DNA from 4 places in the Isoptericola sp. NPDC056134 genome. Region 2 is predicted to be linked to each of the others. Evidence: riboswitches for the same ligand, from Rfam matches in the RefSeq annotation. Region 2 holds a riboswitch; each other region holds the start of a gene.
The links. A riboswitch is a leader RNA that binds a small molecule or an ion and turns the genes downstream of it on or off. The one in region 2 is predicted to bind S-adenosylmethionine.
Positions count from the first base shown of each region.

Region 1: linked by a shared signal. The riboswitch ahead of ACFCZN_RS06520 (ABC transporter substrate-binding protein) and the one ahead of ACFCZN_RS02155 (methylenetetrahydrofolate reductase) in region 2 are both predicted to bind S-adenosylmethionine.
Region 3: linked by a shared signal. The riboswitch ahead of ACFCZN_RS10415 (NADPH-dependent FMN reductase) and the one ahead of ACFCZN_RS02155 (methylenetetrahydrofolate reductase) in region 2 are both predicted to bind S-adenosylmethionine.
Region 4: linked by a shared signal. The riboswitch ahead of ACFCZN_RS06580 (LLM class flavin-dependent oxidoreductase) and the one ahead of ACFCZN_RS02155 (methylenetetrahydrofolate reductase) in region 2 are both predicted to bind S-adenosylmethionine.

Region 1 is NZ_JBHJVM010000005.1:19,612-24,411, reverse strand. It holds gene ACFCZN_RS06535 (LLM class flavin-dependent oxidoreductase) at 1-603, shown strand, start outside; gene ACFCZN_RS06530 (TlpA family protein disulfide reductase) at 700-1,134, shown strand; gene ACFCZN_RS06525 (DUF4395 domain-containing protein) at 1,166-1,642, shown strand; SAM riboswitch class IV at 1,791-1,904, shown strand; gene ACFCZN_RS06520 (ABC transporter substrate-binding protein) at 1,980-3,641, shown strand; gene ACFCZN_RS06515 (ABC transporter permease) at 3,643-4,635, shown strand; gene ACFCZN_RS06510 (ABC transporter permease) at 4,632-4,800, shown strand, end outside.
Region 2 is NZ_JBHJVM010000001.1:488,756-493,555, forward strand. It holds gene metE (5-methyltetrahydropteroyltriglutamate--homocysteine S-methyltransferase) at 117-2,531, opposite strand; gene ACFCZN_RS02155 (methylenetetrahydrofolate reductase) at 2,560-3,594, opposite strand; SAM riboswitch class I at 3,600-3,706, opposite strand; gene ACFCZN_RS02160 (NADP-dependent oxidoreductase) at 3,800-4,699, opposite strand; gene ACFCZN_RS02165 (hypothetical protein) at 4,759-4,800, opposite strand, start outside.
Region 3 is NZ_JBHJVM010000009.1:363-4,193, reverse strand. It holds partial or broken gene ACFCZN_RS10430 (DNA polymerase IV) at 1-1,050, opposite strand, end outside; gene ACFCZN_RS10425 (MazG nucleotide pyrophosphohydrolase domain-containing protein) at 1,124-1,543, opposite strand; gene ACFCZN_RS10420 (DoxX family protein) at 1,692-2,246, shown strand; SAM riboswitch class IV at 2,387-2,521, shown strand; gene ACFCZN_RS10415 (NADPH-dependent FMN reductase) at 2,543-3,145, shown strand; gene ACFCZN_RS10410 (flavin reductase family protein) at 3,175-3,708, shown strand; partial or broken gene ACFCZN_RS10405 (hypothetical protein) at 3,723-3,831, shown strand, end outside.
Region 4 is NZ_JBHJVM010000005.1:32,600-37,399, forward strand. It holds gene ACFCZN_RS06575 (DUF1684 domain-containing protein) at 1-330, opposite strand, end outside; gene ACFCZN_RS06580 (LLM class flavin-dependent oxidoreductase) at 426-1,697, opposite strand; SAM riboswitch class IV at 2,033-2,146, opposite strand; gene ACFCZN_RS06585 (GTP pyrophosphokinase family protein) at 2,325-3,107, shown strand; gene ACFCZN_RS06590 (MmcQ/YjbR family DNA-binding protein) at 3,115-3,543, shown strand; gene ACFCZN_RS06595 (LacI family DNA-binding transcriptional regulator) at 3,557-4,576, opposite strand; gene ACFCZN_RS06600 (hypothetical protein) at 4,736-4,800, shown strand, end outside.

The sequences.
Region 1 (4,800 bases), on a different contig from region 2:
GAGTTCGCCGTCGACCTGGCCGCCCGGTGGGGCGACCCGATCGTGAGCGCCAACGCGCTGCAGCCGCGGGAGAGCTATGGGCGGCTGATCGACCGGTATCGCGAGCGGTACGCGGCCGCCGGGCACGACCCGGCGTACCGGTTCGTCGGCGCCGGCTCCGGGGGCCTGTTCCTCGCCGACACCACGGAGCAGGCGATCGAGCAGTACCGGCCGCTGTACGAGGGGCAGGTCGCGCGGCTGCGGGCGCGCGGCTACGACCCCGCGACGCACGTCGGCAAGGCCCAGGCGTTCGAGACGATCGAGGACGCCGTCGAGCGCGGCCCGGCGCTGGTCGGGTCGCCCGAGCGGGTGGCCGAGAAGATCCTCGACTACCACGGCTCCTTCGGGCACGTGCTGCAGTCCGTCTCGGTGAACCACCTGCTGGAGCCGTCCCGCCAGGAGGACGTGCTGCGCCGGTTCGCGGCCGAGGTCGCGCCCGTCGTGCGCGCCGAGGTCACGACGACGCTCTGGGGGCCCGACGACGAGCGGCGGGCCGCCGGCCTCACCGCGGCGCAGGCCCCCGCGGTGCACGACGGCACGCGTGCCGAGGCGCTGACCGTCTGACCGCCCGGCGGGGTGTCCGGCATGCGGTCATCCCGTCGACCGGATGGTGGGCGGCGGGGAGAATGGCCGCGACGTCGACCGTGTGAGGAGGCCACCGTGACGGTCCAGCCCACCCAGCTGGTGATCCTGGCCGTGCTCGTCCTGGCGACCGTCGTCCTCGGCGCGGTGTGGAGGTCCCGCCAGGGGCGCGTCCGCACCACGCCCGCGCGGCAGGACCCCGTCGTGGACTGGGCGGCCCGCGGGGTCCGGCTGGGGGAGCGGGCGACGTTCGTCCAGCTGTCCGCCGAGGTGTGCGCCCCGTGCCGCGCCACGGCCCGCGTGCTGGAGGGCCTCGTCGAGCGCGAGGCCGGCGTGGAGCACCACGAGCTCGACGTCGACGACCATCTCGACCTCGTGCGCGAGCTCGGCGTCCTCACCACCCCGACGGTGCTGGTGCTGGACGCGACCGGGGCGCAGGCCGCCCGCAGCAGCGGCGGGATGTCGCCCGCTCAGGCGCGCCAGGCCCTGGCCGCCGTCGTCCCCGTCGGCTGAGCCCGCCGAACCCCGTCCCCGAGGAGAACCGATGACCTCCGAGCGTCCCGCCGGCCAGGCCCCCGTCACGCGGGCCCCGGCCGGCATCGACCCGCGCGGCCCTCGGGTGGGCGCCGCCGTCACGGCGCTGCTGCTCGCCGTGGTCGTGCTCCTCGGGGCGAGCCCCGCCGGCCTCGTGCTGCTCGCCGTCGTGGCCGCCGGGTTCCTCCTGGGCGCCGTGCGCGGCGCGCAGGGCACGGTGCAGGGCTGGCTCTTCAAGACCCTCGTTCGCCCCCGGCTCGCGCCGCCCGCCGAGCTCGAGGACCCGCGCCCGCCGCGGTTCGCCCAGCTCGTCGGCCTCGTCGTCACGGGCGTCGGCGTCGTGCTCGGCCTCGCAGGCGTGCTGGCCGCGGTGCCGTGGGCCGCGGGGATCGCGTTCGTCGCGGCCGGCCTCAACGCCGTCGTCGGCCTGTGCCTCGGCTGCGAGCTCTACCTGCTCGGCGCGCGCCTGCGGCCCTCCGCCCGCTGAGGCCGCCGCCCACCACCGGACCCCTCGAGGCCCCGCCGTCACCGACGGCGGGGCCTTCGGCGTCTGCGGCGCCCGTCCCGCGTCCGTGATGTGAGACGACCCGCCCGACCCTTGACTCGGGAGGCCGCGGCGGCTTCCCTGCCGCCCAGGTGACGAGCGCCAGCACCCAGGCCCGGCTCGCTGGCCAGCAACCCTTCGACGTGACGGGGTGCTCCGGGAACGACCTGACCCCGCCGCGCCCGCGGCCGGGTAAGCACGGCTCCGGTCGTCCATGACCGCGCCCCGGCCCGTGCCGGCGCGGGGGGCGACCCGCCATGACCACGAGGAACACCACGCGATGACCACCACCCCGCGCGCACCGCGCACCCAGGACCCCAGGCGCACCCCGCGACGCAGCGTCGTCGGGCTCGCCGCCACCGTCTCGGCCGCCGGCCTCCTGCTCAGCGCCTGCTCGACGGGCGCCGACACCGCGGGCACCGGCGCCGACGCGAGCGGCGAGCCCGTCGCCGGCGGCGACCTGACGTTCGCCATCACGGTGGACTCGCACTGCGTCGACCCGCAGCAGGTCGGCAACAACGACGCGATCGCGGCCGCCCGTCAGACCGTCGCGTCGCTCACCGCACAGGACCCGGAGTCCGGCGAGATCCTGCCCTGGCTCGCGGAGAGCTGGGAGGTGAACGACGACGCCTCCAGCTACACGTTCCACCTGCGCGACGACGCCACGTTCGCCGACGGCACGCCGATCGACGCCGCCGCGGTGAAGACCAACTTCGACGCGATCGTCGACCTGGGTGCCGTGGCGTCCCTCGGCTCCCAGTACCTCGTCGGCTACGCAGGCACCACCGTCGTGGACGAGCACACCGTGACCGTCGACTTTGACGAGCCGAGCGCGCAGTTCCTCCAGGCGACGTCGACGTTCTCCCTCGGCCTGCTCTCGCCCGACTCGGCGACCCTCTCGACCGAGGATCGCTGCGCCGGGAAGTACGTCGGCTCCGGGCCGTTCGCCGTGAAGTCCTACACCCCGGACCAGGAGATCGTGCTGGAGAAGGTCGCGGGCTACGACTGGGGGTCGGAGGCCAGCAGCCACACGGGCGAGGCGTACCTCGACACGGTGACCCTGAAGGTCATCCCCGAGGCGGGTGTGCGCTCCGGATCCCTGCAGTCGGGACAGATCGACGCGACCGCCGCGCTGAACGCCGTCGACCTGCCGCAGTTCGACGGCAACGGGTTCTGGCTGTCCTACCGCGCGAACCCGGGCGTCGTGTTCAACCTGTTCCCCAACGAGTCCAGCCCGCTGGCCGCCGACGAGGCCGTGCGCACCGCGCTCGTCAAGGGGATCGACCGCCAGCAGATCGTGGACACCGTGCTGACGCCGCAGGACCAGCCGGCCACCGGTGTGCTGTCCCGTTCGACGCCGCTGTTCGAGGGTGCGGACGACCTGCTCGCGTACGACCCCGAGGGTGCGACGAAGGTCCTGGACGACGCGGGCTGGGTCGTGGGCGCCGACGGCATCCGCGAGAAGGACGGTCGGAGGCTCTCCACCACGGTGACGTTCTGGCAGGAGCCCGGCGCGCTCGAGCTCGTGCAGCAGCAGCTCCGGCAGATCGGGGTCGACCTGCAGCTCAAGCACGTCACGGTGGCCGAGAAGGAGGCGGCCACCGCCGCCGGCGACTTCGACTTCGACTACTACAACCTCACCCGGTCGGACGCCGACGTGCTGCGCACGATCTTCTCGGCGAACGCGCGCAACGTGAACCAGCGCGACCCGGAGGAGGTCGACGAGCTGCTCGACGACTCGGCCGCCGCCACCGACCCCGAGGAGCGCCGGACGCTGGTCTCCGAGGCGTCGAGGCTGCTGCTGGAGCGTGGTCACGCCATCCCGGTCTACGAGCTGTCCACCACGATCGCGGCGGCCGACCGCGTGCAGGGGCTGACCTTCGAGGCCTCCTCGCGGCTCGACTTCTACGACGCCTGGGTGACCGACGGCGCGGGAGAGTGAGATGACCCGCTACGTGCTGCGACGGGCCGGGCAGGGGGTGTTCGTCCTCTGGGCGGCCTTCACCGTCGCGTTCTTCGTCCTGTACCTGCTGCCGAGCGACCCGGCCGCGCTGGTCGCGTCCGGGGGCGGCGAGGTGAGCCAGGTCGACCCGGCCCAGCTCGCCGCGCTGCGCGCGGAGCACGGGCTCGACCGCCCGATCCTCGTGCAGTACGGCGACGCGCTCCTCGGCGCGCTGGCCGGCGACTTCGGCGCCTCGTACGTGAGCGGCGCCTCCGCGACGGCCCTCGTCGCGCAGGCGCTGCCCGAGACGCTCAGGCTCACCGGTGCGGCGCTCCTTGTCGCCGTCCTCGGAGGGACGGCGGTCGCGGTGGCCAGCGTCCTCCCGCGGGCCCGGTTCCTGCGCCAGGCGCTGTCCGCGCTGCCGCCGCTCGGCGTCGCCCTGCCCACGTTCTTCGTGGGCCTGGTGCTGCTGCAGTGGTTCTCGTTCCGGCTGCCGGTGTTCCCGGCGATCGGCAACGAGCGCGCCGTCAGCCTGGTGCTGCCCACGATCACGCTGGCCGTCCCGGCCGGGGCGCAGCTCGCGCAGATCCTGTCCCGCTCCCTGCGCGGCACGCTCGGCGAGCCCTACGTCGAGACGGCGTGGGCGAAGGGCGCGAGCCGCGCCCGGGTGCACCTCGCGCACGCCCTGCGCAACGCCGCCATCCCGGCGTTCACCGTTCTCGGCGTCATGGTGGGTGGCCTGCTCGGCGGCGCCGTCGTGACTGAGACCGTGTTCTCGCGGCAGGGGCTCGGGCGGCTCACGGTGCAGTCGGTCAACCAGCAGGACGTGCCCGTGGTCCTCGCGATCGTGGTGTTCTCCGCGCTCGTCTTCGTCGTCGTGACCCTGGTGGTCGACCTCGTCTACCCCGTGCTCGACCCCCGGATCCAGCTCCGGACCCCGCGGGCCGCCTCCCGGCGGGCTGCGTCCCGGCGAGCCACGGCGGTGACCGCATGACGCTGCAGACCCTCACCCGCCCCGTCGTGACCGACGCGTCGGCGCCGGATCCCGCGGCGACGCCTGCCCGGCACGGCGGTGCCCGGCGCGCCCTGCGCGGCGCGCGCCACGTGCTGCGGCGGCCGGGCCTGCTCGTCGCGGTCGCCGTCCTGCTCGTCGTGGCCG
Region 2 (4,800 bases):
CTCGTGGGAAAAGTCGTGGTCCGCTCGCGCCCCGAGGGCACGACCGGCCCTTCCATGGTGGCACGGGACCGTCGCCCGGGTCGACGTCTATTGCGTCACCCGGGCGACGGCACCGGTCAGAGGGTCGCGCGGACCTCGCGGGCGGCGGCGACCAGGTGGGCGAGCGCCGGCTCGACCTCCGCGTACCGGCGGGTCTTGAGCCCGCAGTCCGGGTTGACCCACACGAGCGCCGGGTCGATCGCCTTGACGGCGAGCGTCAGCAGCTCGGTGACCTCGTCGGACGACGGCACGCGCGGGGAGTGGATGTCGTAGACGCCCGGCCCGATGCCGCGGGAGTACCCGGCGTCGGCGAGCTCCGGCACGATCTCCATCCGGGAGCGGGCCGCCTCGACCGACGTCACGTCGGCGTCGAGGCCGTCGATCGCGCCGATGACCTCGCCGAACTCCGAGTAGCACAGGTGGGTGTGCACCTGCGTGGCCGGCGCGACGCCCGACGTCGCGAGCCGGAACGACCCGACCGACCAGTCGAGGTAGGCGGGCTGGTCGGCCCGGCGCAGCGGCAGAAGCTCGCGCAGGGCGGGCTCGTCCACCTGCACGATGCCGATGCCCGCCGCCTCGAGGTCCGCGATCTCGTCGCGCAGGGCCAGGCCCACCTGGTTGGCGGTGTCGCCGAGCTGCTGGTCGTCGCGGACGAACGACCACGCGAGGATCGTCACCGGGCCCGTGAGCATGCCCTTGACCGGCTTCGCGGTGAGCGACGCCGTGTACGCGGACCACTCGACCGTGATCGGCGCCGGGCGCTGCACGTCGCCCCAGAGGATCGGCGGGCGCACGCAGCGCGACCCGTACGACTGCACCCAGCCGTTCGCCGTCACCGCGAAGCCGTCGAGCTGCTCGGCGAAGTACTGCACCATGTCGTTGCGCTCGGGCTCGCCGTGCACCAGCACGTCGAGGCCCAGCTCCTCCTGCAGCGTCACGACGCGCCCGATCTCCTCCCGCATCGCGGCGGAGTAGTCGGCGTCGGACAGCTCGCCCTTCGTCCACGCGGCGCGGGCCTTGCGGATCTCCGGGGTCTGCGGGAACGAGCCGATCGTCGTCGTGGGCAGCGGGGGCAGGTCGAGCCGCGCGGCCTGCGCGGCAGCGCGCTCCGTGTACGGGCCACGGGCGAAGTCGGCGTCGGTGAGCGCCGCGGCCCGGTCGCGCACCGCGGGCACGACGACGCCCTCCGCCGTCGCGCGCGAGGCCACGGCCGCGGACGACGCGGCGAGCGCGTCCGCGACGGACTCCCGCCCGTCGGCGAGGGCACGGGCCAGGGTCGCGACCTCGCCCACCTTCTGGTCGGCGAACGCGAGCCAGTCGCGCAGGCGCGGGTCGAGCGTGGTGCCCGCCGCCTGCTGGTCGAAGACCTCGTCCTCGACGTCGTGCGGCACGTGCAGCAGCGACGTCGACGTGCCGACGGCGAGGGCCCCGGCGCCGAGGCCCCGCAGCGACTCGACGACGTCGAGCTTGGCGGCCAGGTCGGCCCGCCAGACGTTGTGCCCGTCGACCACGCCGGCGACGAGGGTCTTGTCCTCGAGACCCGGGACCGGGCCGGCGGGCACGGCGCCCTTGACCAGGTCGATCGCGATCGCGTCGACGTCGGTGCCCGCGAGCACGGCGAGTCCGTCGTCGCCGAGCCCGCCGAACGGCGCCGTCAACAGGATCGCGGGCCGCACGCCCGCCGAGTCCTCGGAGGCGGTGTCGTCGGTGGCCGTCGCGAGGTCGGTCGCCAGGGTGCGGTACGCCGAGGCGATCGCCGCGTGCAGGCGCTCCGCCGGCACGTCGAGGGAGTCCGTGACGAGCGCGGGTTCGTCGAGCTGCACCCACGGCACGCCGACGGCGGCCAGCGCGCGGAGCAGGTCGGCGTACGCGGCGACGACGTCGTCGAGCCGGTCGAGCGGGTGGAAGCCCTCGCCCGCCTCGTCGGCCGCCTTCGACAGCGCGAGGAACGTCACCGGGCCCACGAGCACCGGGCGCGTCGTGACGCCGGCCTCCTTGGCCTCGGCGTACTCGCGCACGATGCGGTGGTCGGCGAACGAGACCGGCGTCGTCTCGCTGATCTCCGGCACGAGGTAGTGGTAGTTGGTGTCGAACCACTTGGTCATCTCGAGCGGGGCGTCCTCGCCGCGGCCGCGGGCCACGGTGAAGTAGCCGTCGAGCTCGAGCGAGCCGTCCTCGTCGTCGAGCAGGTCGCGGAACCGCTCGGGGACGGCGCCCAGCAGCGCGACGACGTCGAGCACCTGGTCGTAGTAGGAGAACGCGCCGGGCACGGAGCCGTCGTCGGGGTTGAGGCCGAGGTCGACGAGGCGGCGGGCCGTCTCGCGGCGCAGCGCGCCGGCCGCGACCTCCAGGTCGACGGCGTCGGTGCGCCCGGCCCAGAACGACTCGACGGCCTTCTTGAGCTCGCGGCGGCGCCCGATGCGCGGGTAGCCGAGGATCGTGCCACCGGGAAATGCCGTGGCGGGGGTGGGGCGTGTCGATGTGGTGGACATGAGCACTCCAGAGTTCGGGCTCCGCGCGTCAGACGGCGGGAGCCTGGGTCGGGATGCTCGGTACCCACGGCCTTCTGGCCAGGTCCGCGCCGTCCGACGTGGCGTCGGCCGGCGCCGGTCCGCCGAGGTGGACACCCTCGAGCAGGTCCAGAGCGGGACGGTACTTGTTGAACGTGTACACGTGGATGCCGGGTGCGCCCGCGTCGAGCACGCGCTGGGCGAGCTCCACGGCACGCGCGGTCCCGTAGGCGTGCTGGGCCTCCGGGTCCGGCAGGGCGTCGAGCGCGTCCAGCAGGTGCCGGGGCGCGCGGACGCCGGTGAGCTCCTCGACGCGACGGAGCCGGCGCGGCTCGGTCGTGGGCAGCTGCCCGGCGAGGATCGGGATCGTCACCCCGGCCGCGCGGGCCTCGGCGACGAAGTCGGTGTAGGAGTCGGCCTCGTAGAACAGCTGCGTGATGGCGAAGCTCGCCCCCGCGTCCTGCTTCTCCTTGAGGCGCCGGACCTCCTGGGCCCGGGTGGTGCCGGCCTGCACGTTGCCGTCGACGAACGTCGCGACGGCGATCGTCATCGGGCGCGCGGCGCCGCGCAGCGCGGCCCCGGGGTCGGTCGCGCAGCGCCGCGCCTCGACCTCGCGCAGCAGGTGCACGAGCTCGATCGAGGACGCGACGCCGTCGGCGGGCGGCTCCCAGTCCGGCTGGTCCTTCGGCGGGTCGCCCCGCAGGGCGAGGAACGCGCGGGTGCCGGCGTCGAGGAAGTCGTCGATGACGGCGGAGACGTCCTCGCGGTGCGCGCCCACGCAGGTCAGGTGGGCCACGGGCAGGACGGGCGTGCCCGCGAGCAGGGTGGACACGACCTGGCGTGCGGTCGCCCGGTCACCGCCGCCGGCGCCGTACGTCACGGACACGAAGTCCGGTCGTGCGGCCACGAGCCGGCGCGCCGTCTCCCAGAACTTGGGGGCGGCGTCCGGCCGGCGCGGCGGCATGAGCTCGAACGAGACCGTCGGGCGTGCCGGCAACGCCGGCTGAGCTGCCGGGGTGGGCGAAAGGGATGCCTCTGCGACCATGCGTCACTCCATCGATCCTGGCGTGAGCACCTTCGTCCTCGGGAGGCTTCCGTCGGAGAACGGGTTGCTGCGGCGTCGTCGAGCCAGGACTCTCGGCCGCTCTGGATGGCTTGTCACGCGATCGTACGCAGCATCCGCGATACGGGCGAGGATGAGACCGCCTGGTGAGACGATCGCCGATGCAGATCGGGCGGGAACGCCCTGGTCAGGGCACCAGCACGACCTTGCCGCCCGCGCGGCCCGTCTCGACGAGCGCGTGGGCGCTCGGCGCGTCGGCCAGCGGCAGCACCGCGCCGACGGTGGTCACGAGGTCGCCGCGGGCCAGGGCGTCGACGGCCTCGGCGAGCTCGCCGGCGTCGCGCTCGGACCGCCAGCTGGCCTCGACGCCGAGGTCCGCCGCGGCGTCGTCGGCGATGGTGACGATGCGCTCGGTGCCGCCGCGCAGGGCGATCGAGTCGGGCAGCACGCCCGCGCCGGTGGTGTCGAGGACGGCGTCCACGCCGTCGGGGGCGAGGGCGCGGACCCGCTCCACGAGCCCCGCGCCGTAGGTGGTGGGCGTCGCGCCGAGGGCGGCGACGCGCTCCTGGTTCCGCGGCGACGCCGTGCCGATCACGCGGGCGCCGCGACGCACGGCGAGCTGGACGGCCAGCTCGCCCACCGACCCCGAGGCGCCGTGCACGAGCAGGGTCTCCCCGGGCCGGACGTCGAGGAGGCGCAGCACGCGGGTCGCGGTCTCGGCCGCGACGGGGACGGTGACGGCGTCGGTCGCGGCGAGCCCGTCGGGCACGCGCGCGAAGACCGACGTGAGGGCGAGCTCCGCGTACCCGCCGCCGACGGCGAACCCGACCACGCGGTCGCCGGGCGCGACGCCGGCCACGCCGTCCCCGACCTGGTCGACGACTCCCGCCACCTCCAGCCCGGGCACGACGGCCGACGTCGGCGCCGGGCCGCCGGTCGCCCCGGCACGCGACTTCACGTCCCAGCCGTTGACGGCGGCCGCCTCGACACGCACGCGCACCTGGCCGGGCCCGGCCTGCGGGTCGGGGACGTCGGCGAGGTGCAGCGCCTCGGGGCCGCCGTGGGTCTCGAACACGATCGCGCGCACGTCTCCTCCTCAGGCAGTAGCGGAACACGGTACCGAGGTCCTCGTGCCCCGGGCCGAGATCAGGCGAGCACCGGTGCGGCGTCGGCGTCGGTCGGGCCCGT
Region 3 (3,831 bases), on a different contig from region 2:
TTCTTTCCCCTCTCGGCACCCCCCCCTCGCGGCATGACCCCACACCACCCCCCCCCCCCCCCCCCCCCCCCCCCCCCCCCCGAGGTCGAGCACCGCGGCGGTCACCTCCTCGAGGGAGCGCGTCGGTGCCGGGAGCTTCCGCGAGAGCGTCCGCGTGAAGAACGGCGCGTAGCGCACCTTCAGGCCCACCCGGAACACCGCCCGGCCCTCGGCCTCGGTGTCCGCGTGCGCCTGCGCGGCGAGCTCCCGCAACGCCGCCGTGACCTGGTCGGTCGTCGTGAGGTTGCGCTGGTAGGTGGTCTCCCGGCTGTGCCCGCGGGCCACCCACGGGGTGTCGTCGACGACGGCGGAGCCCTCCCCGCGCCCCAGCTCCCCGTACCAGGCGCCCATCCGCGGCCCGAGCTCACCGACCAGGACGGCGTCGTCCGCGGCGGCGAGCTGCGCGACGGTGTCGATGCCGTGCGCCGCGAGCCGCTTCGACACCCGGGGGCCCACGCCCCACAGGTCGGAGGTCGGACGCTCCCCCATCACCTCGAACCAGTTCTCCGCGGTGAGCCGGTAGACACCCGCCGGCTTGCCGAACCCCGTCGCGATCTTCGCGCGGACCTTGGTGTCGCCGATGCCGACCGAGCAGCGCAGGTCGGTCGCGTCGAGCACCGCCCGCTGCGCGTCGTGCGCGAACGCCTCCGGGGCCTCGCCGTCGTACCCGAGGAACGCCTCGTCCCAGCCGAGGACCTCGACCACCGTGCCCAGCCCGCGCAGCGCCCCCATCACCTGCGCGGAGGCCGCCTCGTACACCGGGTGGTCGACCGGCAGGATCACCGCGTCCGGGACCTTGCGGGCCGCCACGCGCAGCGGCATCCCCGACCGGACGCCGTACGCCCGCGCCTCGTACGACGCGGTGGAGACCACCGCCCGCTCCGTCGGGTCGCCGCGCCCACCGACGATCACCGGCCTGCCCGCGAGCTCCGGGCGCCGCAGCACCTCGACCGCGGCCAGGAACTGGTCGAGGTCGATGTGCAGCACCCAGCGGAAGCGGCGCGCGCCCATGCCCCGAGTCTGCGCCACGGCGCGGGGTCCGCGCCGCGCGGGGACGTCCGCGCGGGGACCGTCGTGCGGAAACCTACGCGGGGCCCGTCGGCGGGGAGACCAGCGCGCCGAGGTCCGGCGGGCTGTATCCCGACCCCTTCAGCACCTTGCCGTCCGCCCGCCGCAGCACGCAGCCGTCGGCGTCCACCTTGCTCATGTTCGAGCGGTGGACCTCGACGAACACCGCCGGAAGGTCGATCCCCAGCGCGTCGGCGGCGCCGTACGTGACGTAGAGGACGTCGGCCAGCTCCTTCGCCACGGCCCGGTGCGCGGCGGCGACGTCGCCGCCCTCGGCCAGCGCCGTCGCGAGGTCCGCGAGCGCCTCGGCCGCCTCCCCGGACTCCTCTGCCAGCAGCGCCCGGCGGTGCTCCGCCAGACCCGGTCGGGCGGTCTCGACCTCGAGGTCGAACGCCGCACGGAACTCGGCGACCCGTCGCATCGGCTCGTGGTCCATGCCGGCACCGTAGGCGGTGCCGGGCGCGTCGTCGAGCGGGTGAGGACCGGGCGAAAACCGGGGGCGCACGCATTCCCGGCCCCGTGGGCCGCTCTCTCCCAGGGCGACCACCCCCGGGTCGCACCTCCCCCTGGAAGAGAGCACCACCATGTCCGTCTCCACCCCGACCCACCGCACGACCGCCGGCACCCGCGCACCGAGCGCCCCCGCCGCCCGTCGGCTCCCGAACGCGCTGGCCGAGCAGGTGGCGCTGCGGCTCGACGTCGCCGTCACCGCCCTCGCCCGGTTCCTCACCCGGTGGTCCGTCCCGGCTCTGCGGGTCGCGCTCGGGCTCGTGTTCCTCGGCTTCGGCGTCCTGAAGTTCTTCCCCGGCGCCAGCCCCGCCGAGGAGATCGCGGGCCGCACCGTCGAGACGCTCACGCTCGGGCTCGTCCCCGCCACGACCGCCGTCGTCCTGGTCGCCGTCATGGAGACCTTCATCGGGCTCACCCTGGTCTCCGGCCGCCTGCTGCGGGTCGGGCTGGTCGTCCTCGCCGTCGCGATGGTCGGCATCCTGTCCCCCGTCGCGCTGTTCGGCGACGAGCTGTTCGGGCACGGCATGACCCTGCTGGGCCAGTACGTGCTCAAGGACGTCGTCCTGGTCGCGGGCGCCGCCGTCGTCGCGGCCGTCGCGCTCGGCGCGCGCCTTCGCCTGGAGGCCTGACGAGACAGGCGCCCTCGCACCACCCCGGAGCCTCCGGCCGTCCCCCCGGCCGGAGGCTCCGGTGCGTCCACGTGTCCGGATGGTGAGAAGTCTCCGGACGGCCCTGGCGTTCGTCCGACCGGCTGCTATACCTCCGCGCAGGTCACGAGCCCCAGCGCGAAGCCCCGGCTGGCTGGGCAGCAACCCCCATGTCACGGCGGGGTGCTCCGGGAGATGACCTGGCCGCCGGCCGGCCCGTCCCCGCGGGTCGAGACGCCGTGCGGCAAGCGTGATCGACGGACTGCGAGGGACGACCCATGACCGAGAACACCCGCCCCGCCACCCCCTCCGTGGTGGTGGTCTCCGGCAACCCGCGCGCGGGCTCGCGCACCGTGACCGCGGCGGAGGCCGCCGCCAGCCGCGTCGCCGAGCTGCTCGGCACCGCGGACGTGGCGACGATCGAGCTCGCGGCGTTCGCGGGCGAGATCCTCACGGCCGCGCACCCGGCCGCCGACGCGGCGAAGGAGCGCCTGGCGCGCGCCACGGTCGCCGTCGTCGCGACCCCCGTCTACAAGGCCTCCTACACGGGCCTCCTCAAGGCGTTCCTCGACCTCTACGGGCCCGACGGCCTGGCGGGCGTCGTCGTCGTGCCGCTCGTCGTGTCCGGCAACCCGGCGCACGCCCTCGCCGGCGAGGCACACCTCCGACCCGTGCTCGTGGAGCTGGGCGCGGTCGTGCCCACCCGCACGCTGACCCTCACCGAGGCCCAGCTGCCGGAGCTCGGCGAGGCGCTGGACCCCTGGTTCGCCCGCTGGGCGACGCCGTTGCGCCGGGCCGCCGGCGTCCCCGTCCCGTCGGCCACGACCACCACCCCCTCGACCACCCCCTCGACCGCCGAGCTGACGGGAGCCGCCCTGTGACCACGGAACACGCCCACCAGCGCACCGACCTGTCCGCCCTGTCCGAGATCGAGGAGCTCCTGGCCCAGCAGGACGAGCCCCAGCTGTCCCCGGACGAGTTCAAGACGGTGTTCCGCCAGCACCCGGCCGGCGTGGCCGTCGTCGCGCTCGAGCACGCGGGCCGCCCCGTCGGGTTCACCGCCACGTCCGTGATCTCCGTGTCCGCCGCGCCGCCCCTGCTCGCGTTCTCGCTGGCGTCCACGTCGTCGTCCTGGCCCGCCGTCTCGGCGGCCAGCACGCTCGCGATCAGCTTCCTCGCCGACCATCAGGACGACCTCTCCGCCCGCTTCGCCACCAGCGGCATCGACCGCTTCGCGGGGGGCGGCTGGACGGCGCTGCCCTCGGGCGAGCCCGTCATCGACGGAGCCGTCTCCTGGGTGCGCGCCCGCGTGCTGCAGCGCACCCCGGTCGGCGACAGCTACCTGGTCTCGCTGCGCGCGCTGCAGTCCGGGTCGGACGGGACCTCGCCCCTGGTCTACCTCGACCGCACCTACCACCGGCTCGGCGACGAGTCCGCGATCTGACGGGACAGCGACACATGACCGACCTCACCACCCCCTTCGTCGTCGGGCTCGACGTCGACGGCGCGGGCGCCCACCCTGCGGCAGCCGCCGCGACAGGCCTCACGCCGGCCGAGCTCGTCGGGG
Region 4 (4,800 bases), on a different contig from region 2:
CTCGGGGACGTCGCCGTCGTACGCGCCGTCCGCGACCTCCGGCCCTCGGACCCGGGGTCCGTCGGCCTCCCCCGGCCGCAGGTGGGCGCCGGCACCGTCGGCGAGCCAGAGCCCGGGCACGCCGGGCAGCGGCTCGGGTCGCGAGGGCAGCCAGTGGAACCCCGCCAGGCTCAGCCAGCCGTGGGGCGCGGCGAGCTCGCGCTCGCGGTCGGCCCGCCGGCTCGCGCTCCGTGCCGCGGCAGGACCGGCGGCGGAACCGGCGGCCGGCGCGTGCGCAGGGGCGCCTGCGGGGTCCGTGGGACGGACGCGTGGTGTGTCGGTGACGGTCATCGGGGGGCCTCCGGTCACAAGAGGGCGAGCGACGTCGCGGCGGGTGTCGGCGATGCGGGCGGCGGGGGTGACGTGGCGGGCGTCGGGGCGGGCGGTCACGCGCGCACCAGCCGGGAGTCGGCGGTGCGGCCCGCCCGGGCGCGCGGCCGCGCGTGCGCCGGTGCGGGGGCGACGACGGCGCTGCCGGCATCGCCGGCGTCGGCGGCGGGCCCCACGTCCGGCAGCCCGAGGGTCGCGCGGAGGGTACGCGGCGCCGGGGACGCCACCGCCCGCACGCCGTCCCGCGCGAGGCGCGGGAGCACACCGTCGACGAGGGCGTCCAGGTCGGGGCCGAGCGACGAGGGCCGCAGCAGGAACCCGTCGGACGCGCCGGCGTCCCGCCAGTCCACGATCGTCTCGGCGAGGTCGTCGGGGGTGCCGGCCACGACGAGCAGCCCGCCGGAGATCTCCGGGCCCTCGAGGGCTTCGACCAGCTCCAGCCGCGCCTGCGCGCTGGCCCGGTCCTCGGCCAGCACGACATACGCCTCGGTGAGCACGCGCAGCGTGTCGGGGTCGCGGCCCGCGGCCTCGGCAGCGTCGCGCAGCCGGGAGCGCAGCCGGACGGCGCGGGCGGGCGCGGTGGCGGCGACGCGCACGACGTCCGCCGTCCGGGCGGCGAGGTCGAGCGCGGCCTCGCTCCGGGCGGAGACGACGACGGGCGGCCGCCCCTGCCGCGTCCCGGCGCTCCGGGACCCGTCGGCGGCCCGGCCCTCGGCGGGCCGGTGCCGGCGCACGGCGAAGCGGATGCCGTCGTGGTCCACGCGGAAGCGCCCCTCGTCGTCGACGGCGACGGCGCCGGCCGTGTCACCCGCGTTCGGCCCGGCCGACGTCGCGAGCCCGTCCCAGTGCCGCACGACCTGTGCCGCGACGTCGCGGGCCTGCTCCGCCCACGCGTCGTCCTGGGCGACGGTTCCGGTGGGGAGCCCGACCTGCCACCCGGCCCGGCCGGAGCTCGCCTGGTCGACGCGGGCGACGGCCTGGGCGACGTGCGCCGGGTCCACGTGCGCGGTGTCGACGGCGGCGACCAGCCCGGCCCGCGTGGTGTGGGGTGCCACCCGTGCGGCGGCCACGGCCGCGTCGAGCCGCCCGGTCACCTGCCGCCGGCCCGGGTGCAGCAGGAAGCCCTCGTCGAGGGTGACGAGGTCGAGGCCGCCGCCGTCGGCGGTGCGCACGAGCTGGACGAAGCGCTCGGCGTCGAACGACCGCGGCTGCACGATGCCGCGCGCCCGGTGCACGCCGGGGCGGGCGCCGGCCGCCGTGAGGTCGACGCCGACGACGAGGGGGGACGGGGTGCTGGTGGTGGACGTCGAGGGCAGGGAGTAGGGCACGTCGGCTCCGATCAGGGCGCGGCGGACGGGCGCACTCGGGCGCGGGTCGTGGACCTGCGGGTGCGCGCCGCCGTCGGGAGGGCACGGGGAGGAAGGCCCGCCGGGACGGGCGGGCGGGGCCGTCTGCGGCCGGGCCCGGCAGGTGCCGGGCCGTCGAGGAGGGTCGTCCGCCGCGGGCGGCGGACGATCAGGCCGCGATCAGCGGCGTCGACACCACGCCCGGGCGGACGCCGAGGTCACCGGCGAGGCGGACGGCACGTGCCGGGACGACAGGGGGCGCACGGTGGTGGCGTCGCGGTGCATGCTCGTCCTCTCCTGCTCCCCGCCGGGGCGGGGGTCGCGTGTTGCCGTGCCGTCGGCGACGGCCGGCCTGGTCCTCACCCGGGGCACCCGCCCGCGCTGGGGGTTGCCGTCCGACGAGCCGGGGCTTCGCGTCGGAGCTCGTGACCATCCGGGACGTCCGGCCGCACCGCCTGGGGCGCCGCGGTCGTCCGACCCGGTGCGCAGGAACGTAGGTCTCCGGAAGGGGGGTGTCAACGGTTCCTCCCGACCGTCTCGAATACCGAACAGTTCCGACCGTTTTTATCGGATTATCGAGCGTCAGGAAACCCGTCTACCGTGGTGCCCGTGAGCCAGGACGCAGGGCACGGACCCGAGCAGCACACTCCCGCGGTCGCCGAGATCCGGGAGCTGGTCGACCAGCTGCGCCGGCTCGTCCTCACCTACAAGTTCGGGATCGACGAGGTCATGACGAAGATCTCGATCCTGCGCGACGAGTTCCGGCTCATGCAGAACTACAACCCCGTGGAGCACGTGGGCTCGCGGCTCAAGTCGCTCGAGTCGATCGTGGCGAAGTGCCGCCGCAAGGGCATCCCGCTGACGCCCGACGGCGTGCGCCAGCAGATGTTCGACGTCGCGGGGGTCCGCGTCACCTGCAGCTTCGTCTCCGACATCTACAAGGTCCGCGACATGCTGACCAACCAGGCCGACATCACCGTCCTGGAGGAGCGCGACTACATCGCCCACCCCAAGGCGAACGGGTACAAGTCCTTGCACCTCATCGTCCAGGTGCCCGTGTACCTCTCCGACCGGGTCGAGCACGTCGTCGTCGAGATCCAGCTGCGCACCATCGCCATGGACTTCTGGGCGAGCCTCGAGCACAAGATCTACTACAAGTACGCGCGCGACGTGCCCCGGCACCTCACGGACTCGCTCAAGCTCGCCGCCGACGTCGCGTCGTCGCTCGACAGCTCCATGGAACGCATCCACGACGAGGTCAAGGCCATCGCCGGCGAGGCGGAGCCTGTCGAGCAGCGGGACTCGCTGCTCACCCCCGAGGAGATGCTCCGCACCTTCTGGACGGCGGCCAAGGCCGAGGGAGACGTGCTCCGCACGACCCGCGAGAGCTGAGGCGGGCATGGGGCCCTCCGAGCACCAGGACCTCGCCGCCGCCGTCGCGCTCGCCCTCCCCGGTGCCACCCGCACCTGGCCCTTCGGGCCCGACCACGACGTGTTCAAGGTCCAGGGCAAGGTGTTCTGCATGACCACGGAGGTCACGGGCACCCCGCTCGTGACGCTCAAGTGCACGCCCGACGACGGCGAGGCGCTCCGCCAGGAGCTCGAGAGCGTGACCGCCGGCTACCACATGAACAAGCGCCACTGGATCTCGCTGGCCCCAGGGCCGGGGATCACGCCCGACCTCGTGGAGGAGCTGGTCCTCGAGGCGTACGCGCTGGTCGTCGCGGCACTCCCCCGTCGCCTGCGACCGGTCGACCTCGACGACACGGAGCGGTCCCGCACCGGCCTGCGCGACGTGCTCATCGGCCGGCTCCCGCCGGGCGGCTGACCCCGCCGACCCGTCAGGAGGTTCCGGCGGTGCTCGCCCGCACCACGAGCCGCGGCTCGCACGTGACGAGCCGGTGCCGGTGGGCCTCGGGTCCGGTCTCCAGCTCCTCCAGCAGGAGCCGCACCGCCTCCCGGCCGACGGCCTCCCCCGGCTGCCGAATCGTCGACAGCGGGACGGCGGAGTCCCACGCGGCGCGGTTGTCGTCGTAGCCGATGATCGCGACGTCGTCCGGCACCCGCAGCGACGACGACAGCAGCAGCGACTGCTGCACGCCCACGGCGAGCAGGTCCGCCGCCGCGACGACGGCGTCGGGACGCTCGCGGGGGTCGCGCAGCACGATGTCGTCGCCCACGCGGCGCCCGTCCTCGACCTGGACGTTCCCCGTCTGCTCCACCTCGAGCACGACGCCCGGGTGCTCGGCGACGGCACGTTCGACCCCCAGCAGGCGGTCGCGGACCGGCACGAGCTCGGTCGTGCCGGCGAACAGGAGCCGCCGGCGCCCCTGCTCGACGAGGTGCGTCGCGGCGAGGTAGCCGCCCAGCTCGTTGTCCGGCACCACGGAGCAGACGTCGGAGTGGTCGCCCGGCGCGTCGACGACGACGAGCGGCACGCCCGGCGCCGAGCGGTGCAGGTCGTGCGTCGACCCGTGGTTCGCCGCGACGAGGATGCCCGCCACCCGGTCCTCGACGAACAGATCGACGTACGTGCGCTGCTTCTCCTCCGACATGTCGGAGTTCGCCAGCAGCAGGTTCAGCCCCGCCCGGCCGGCCTCCTCCTCGGCGCCCCGCGCGATGTCCAGGAAGTAGGAGTTCGCGAGGTCGATGATCACGAAGCCGAGCGTCGAGCTCCGGCCGGCCGCCAGCGACCGCGCGACGCCGTTGCGGACGAACCCGAGCTCCCGGATCGCGGCCTCGACCCGGGCCCGGGTCGCCGGGGTCACGCGCACCGTGCCGTTGAGGACGTTCGACACCGTGCCCATCGAGACACCGGCGGCGCGCGCGACGTCCGAGATGCTGGGGGACGAACGTCTCACCGGGGTCGTCGCTCCTCAGGCCTGCGGGTGGGGACGGGACGAGATTACCCGCGCCACGCCGCGAGCCCGGCGCCGGCACGCTCGGGCCGGGCCGGGCCCGTCGCCGGACAGCACGAGGACGTCGCTCATGTCGCCCTCGCGCCACTCGGCCAGCAGGCGGTGGAACGCGACAGGGCCGGGGCTGTACGACGTCGGGGCCGCGAGGCGCTGGCGTCGGCCGTCCT